DNA from 2 places in the Variovorax sp. LjRoot290 genome. Region 2 is predicted to be linked to the other one. Evidence: riboswitches for the same ligand, from Rfam matches in the RefSeq annotation. Region 2 holds a riboswitch; the other holds the start of a gene.
The links. Region 2 has a riboswitch for S-adenosylhomocysteine ahead of metH (methionine synthase). Riboswitches for the same ligand answer to the same signal wherever they lie in the genome.
Positions count from the first base shown of each region.

Region 1 (2,455 bases), 660 kb from region 2:
GTGGTGGTCACGAAGATGTCGGCCTTGTCGGCGGCGTACTCCATGGTGACGACCTTGTAGCCTTCCATCGCGGCCTGCAGCGCGTTGATCGGGTCGATCTCGGTCACCCAAACCTGGGCGCTCAGCGCGCGCAGGGCCTGGGCCGAGCCCTTGCCCACGTCGCCGTAGCCGGCCACGCAGGCGACCTTGCCGGCGATCATCACGTCGGTGGCGCGCTTGATGCCGTCCACCAGCGATTCGCGGCAGCCGTAGAGGTTGTCGAACTTGCTCTTGGTCACCGAGTCGTTCACGTTGATGGCGCGGAACAGCAGCGTGCCCTTGGCGCTCATCTCGTTCAGGCGGTGCACGCCGGTGGTGGTCTCTTCGGTTACGCCGATGATCTCGGCCGACTTGCGCGTGTACCAGGTCGCGTCGACGGCCAGCTTGGCCTTGATCGCCGCGTAGAGGATGCGCTCCTCGTCGCTGGTCGGGTTGGCCAGCACGCTCTGGTCCTTCTCGGCCTTCTGGCCCAGGTGCATCAAGAGCGTGGCGTCGCCGCCGTCGTCAAGAATCATGTTCGGGCCTTCGCCGGCCGAGCCCTTGGGACCGAAGTCGAAGATGCGGTGGGTGTAGTCCCAGTAATCTTCGAGCGACTCGCCCTTGATCGCGAACACCGGCGTGTTGGTGGCCGCGATGGCGGCGGCGGCATGGTCTTGCGTCGAGAAGATGTTGCACGAGGCCCAGCGCACGGTGGCGCCCAGCGCCTGCAGGGTTTCGATCAGCACTGCGGTCTGGATCGTCATGTGCAGTGAGCCGGTGATGCGTGCGCCCTTCAGGGGCTGGCTCTTGGCGAATTCTTCGCGGATGGCCATCAGGCCGGGCATTTCGGTTTCCGCGATGCGGATTTCCTTGCGGCCCCAGGCGGCAAGGGAGATATCGGCGATGGCCTGGTCGGCGGTGGACTTGAGAACGGCGCTCATGTGGACTCCAAAACAAGTTTGAATGATGCCGCTGTGTTCGGGGGACGAGACTCACCGCGAGAACAGCGGGTGAGCGTGGTTGCGAAGGGGTCCGAGCCTCACGCCTGGCGGCGCTGCAACGCTCCTCGGAAGCGGCATTTTAGCGCGTGCCGCTTTTCCGTCGCCAGCGGCGATTTGCGGATCGGCCTAGACTGCAACGCCCCCCAACCGCCGCCCTCGCGGCCCCACCATCATGTTCAAAGTCAAGCTCTTTGCTGCATCGTTCGTGATTGCCTTGTCCGCCGCGGCGGCGGCGCAGGAAACCGTGCGCGTGCGCGGCGTCATCGCGCGTGCCGATGCGAATTCGCTGACCGTGAAGGACCGCAGCGGCGAAACCGTCACGATGGTGCGCCCTGCCGACATGAACGTCTCAGAAGTCATTCCGCTCACGCTGGCCGACATCAAGCCGGGCAGCTTCGTCGGCGCCGGCGCCGTGCCGCAACCCGACGGCACGCAGCGCGCCGTGGAAGTGCTTGTGTTTCCGGAGGCCGCGCGCGGGACCGGCGAAGGCTTTCGCCCCTGGGACCTGATGCCCCAGAGCACGATGACCAACGCCACCGTGGCGCAGCTCGAAGCGGCGCCGTCCTCAGCGCCGGGCGGCCACAAGCTGCTGCTCAAGTACAAGGACGGCGAGCAGACCGTCATCGTGCCGCGCGGCACGCCGGTCGTGACCTTCAAGCCGGGCAATGCGGACCAGGCGGCCCTGGTGGTGCCGGGCGCCAAGGTGGTGATCACCGCGCAGGTGAAGGAAGGCAAGCCCACCGCGCTGCGCATGCTGGTCGGGCGCAATGGCTTCACGCCGCCGATGTGACGGCTCGTTAAAATTGCGGGCTTTGCCGCCAGCAGCCCGCGCCCGTGAGCGCGCTCCGCGTTCACCCCCATGACCTTCGCCTCCGAAACCCGCCGCCGCCGCACCTTCGCGATCATTTCCCACCCCGACGCCGGCAAGACCACGCTGACCGAGAAGCTGCTGCTGTTCTCCGGCGCGATCCAGATCGCCGGTTCGGTGAAGGCGCGCAAGGCCTCGCGCCACGCCACCTCCGACTGGATGGAGATCGAGAAGCAGCGCGGCATCTCGGTGGCCAGCTCGGTGATGCAGATGCTCTACCGCGAGCACGTGATCAACCTGCTCGATACGCCGGGCCACAAGGACTTCTCCGAAGACACCTACCGCGTGCTGACCGCGGTCGACTCGGCCCTGATGGTGATCGACGCGGCCAACGGCGTCGAAGCGCAGACGCGCCGCCTGATCGAGGTCTGCCGCCAGCGCGACACGCCCATCATCACCTTCGTCAACAAGATGGACCGCGAGGTGCGCGAGCCGCTGGAGCTGCTCGACGAGATCGAGCGCGAACTCGGCATGCCCTGCGTGCCGATGACCTGGCCGGTGGGCCAGGGCAAGAGCTTCGGCGGCATCGTGAACCTGCGCACGCAGGCGATGACGGTGTTCGAGTCGG
Region 1 is NZ_CAXURW020000001.1:944,828-947,282, reverse strand. Features, by position in the region: gene ahcY (adenosylhomocysteinase) at 1-959, opposite strand, end outside; S-adenosyl-L-homocysteine riboswitch at 1,024-1,091, opposite strand; gene ACSQ9A_RS04770 (hypothetical protein) at 1,192-1,809, shown strand; gene ACSQ9A_RS04765 (peptide chain release factor 3) at 1,879-2,455, shown strand, end outside.
Region 1: another riboswitch for S-adenosylhomocysteine. It lies ahead of ahcY (adenosylhomocysteinase); the one in region 2 lies ahead of metH (methionine synthase).

Region 2 (2,455 bases):
CGAACAGGTCGCCGACGATGTTCATGCCGTCCATCAGCGGGCCTTCGATCACGTGCAGCGGCCGGCCGCCCTTGGCCAGGATCTGCTGGTAGGCCTCTTCGGTGTCCTCGACGATGAAGTCGGTGATGCCGTGCACCATCGCATGCGAGAGCCGCTGGTTCACGTGCACCGGGTGCTCGGGCGTGCCGCGCCACTCGAGCTTCTTGCTCTCGTCCTTGGCGCCGCTCTTGGCGGTTTCGGCCACTTCGACCAGGCGCTCGCCGGCGTCGGGGCGGCGGTTCAGCACCACGTCTTCCACGCGCTCGCGCAGCTCGGGTTCGAGGTCGTCGTAGACGCCCACCATGCCGGCGTTGACGATGCCCATGTCCATGCCCGCCTTGATCGCGTGGTAGAGGAACACGGTGTGGATCGCTTCGCGCACCGGGTCGTTGCCGCGGAAGCTGAAGCTCACGTTCGAGACGCCGCCCGACACCTTGGCGCCCGGCAGGTTTTCCTTGATCCAGCGCGTGGCGTTGATGAAGTCGACCGCGTAGTTGTTGTGCTCCTCGATGCCGGTGGCGATCGCGAAGATGTTGGGGTCGAAGATGATGTCCTCGGGCGGGAAGCCGATCTCGTCGACCAGGATGCGGTAGGCGCGCTCGCAGATCTCGATCTTACGTTCGTAGGTGTCGGCCTGGCCCTGCTCGTCGAAGGCCATCACGACCGCGGCCGCGCCGTAGCGGCGCAGCAGCGTCGCGTGGTGCTTGAACTGGGCCTCGCCCTCCTTCATGCTGATCGAGTTGACGATACCCTTGCCCTGGATGCAGCGCAGGCCGGCTTCGATCACTTCCCACTTGGAGCTGTCGATCATGATCGGCACGCGCGCGATGTCGGGCTCGCTGGCGATCAGGTTCAGGAAACGCACCATCGCGGCCTTGCTGTCGAGCATGGCCTCGTCCATGTTGATGTCGATCACCTGCGCGCCGTTCTCGACCTGCTGGCGCGCGACCGCCAGCGCTTCCTCGAACTGGCCGTTCAGGATCATGCGGGCGAAAGCCTTGGAGCCGGTGACGTTGGTGCGCTCGCCGATGTTGACGAAGAGCGTGCCTTGGCCGATCTGCACCGGCTCGAGGCCGGACAGCTTCATCGGAGGAACCGGGAGAACAGGGACGGAAGACGGATCGGAGGACATGGGCTCACCTGCGGAACGTGGGTCAGGCGAGCGTCGTTGCAAGCCCAAGCCTGACGCGGACGCTTCGGATGGAAGGTACCGCGCTGCAACGCTCCTTGGGAGCCGCGGATTTTACGCCGGCTGGGCCACGCCGGCGGCCGATGCGGGCAGGCCGAACAGCAGGTCGAAGGCCCAGTTGAAGACGAAGGTGTAGACCAGGAAGAACACCACCAGGCCCAGGTCCATCACCAGCGCCTGCCACAGGCTCACCTCCATCCACCAGGCGAAGACCGGCACCAGGAAGGCGACCAGGCCGCCCTCGAAGCCGATCGCGTGGGCGACGCGGCGGCGCAAGCTGCGGCCGCGCACGGCCTGGCGCGACTCCCAGCGCTCGAACAGGGTGTTGAAGGCGAGGTTCCAGAGGATCGCGATGACCGAGGCGATGACGGCCAGCACGCCCGAGTGGCCCATGCCCTGCCCCGACATCAGCGCCAGTCCGGCGCTGGCCGCGACGATGGCGAGACCTTCGTAGAGCGTGATGTAGACGACGCGACGCTTGAGCCCTTGCATGAAATCTTCCTGTTTGGATTGGCGGTTTGGCCCCTACTTTATGTGCGCTCATCTGATATAAAAAGTCATCTTCTTTCAGAATTATTGAAAGGCCGTTGCCATGAGTTTTTCCAGCGACAACGTGCACGTGTTTCTGGCCGTGCTCGACCACGGCTCCTTCTCGGCCGCCGCGCGGGCGCTCGGCCGCGTGCCCTCGGCGGTGAGCATGGCGATCGCGAACCTCGAGGCCGAGCTGGACCTGCCGCTCTTCGACCGCGGCGGCCGCGAGCCCCAGCCGACGGCCGCGGCGCGTTCGCTGGAGCCGCAGGCGCGGCTGCTCGCCGCGCAGCTCAAGCAGCTGCAGGTGCAGGCGCTGGCGCTGACGCAGGGCCTGGAGAACCGGCTCACGCTCGCGATCGCGCCCGAGCTGCTGGCCGCGCCGTGGAGCGCGCCGCTGGCCGCGCTGGCGCGGGAATACCCGCTGCTGGAAGTCGAGGTGCTGGCGGCGCCGCAAGCCGATGCGCTGGCGCTGCTGCACAGCGGCCGCGCGCAGCTGGCGCTGGTCTTCGAGCGGCCCAGCCTCGACGGCCGCGAGGGCTTTCAGGAAGTGGCCAGCGACACCATGGTGGCCGTGATGGCGCCCGACCATCCGGTGCTGGCCGCGGCCGGCGGCCGGCTGCGCGAGGAGCACCTGACGACCACGCGCCAGATCGTGGTGGCCGGGCGCGATCTCGCGACCAGCGACCCGCGCTTCGT
Region 2 is NZ_CAXURW020000001.1:280,746-283,200, reverse strand. Features, by position in the region: gene metH (methionine synthase) at 1-1,171, opposite strand, end outside; S-adenosyl-L-homocysteine riboswitch at 1,193-1,272, opposite strand; gene ACSQ9A_RS01480 (PACE efflux transporter) at 1,283-1,720, opposite strand; gene ACSQ9A_RS01475 (LysR family transcriptional regulator) at 1,821-2,455, shown strand, end outside.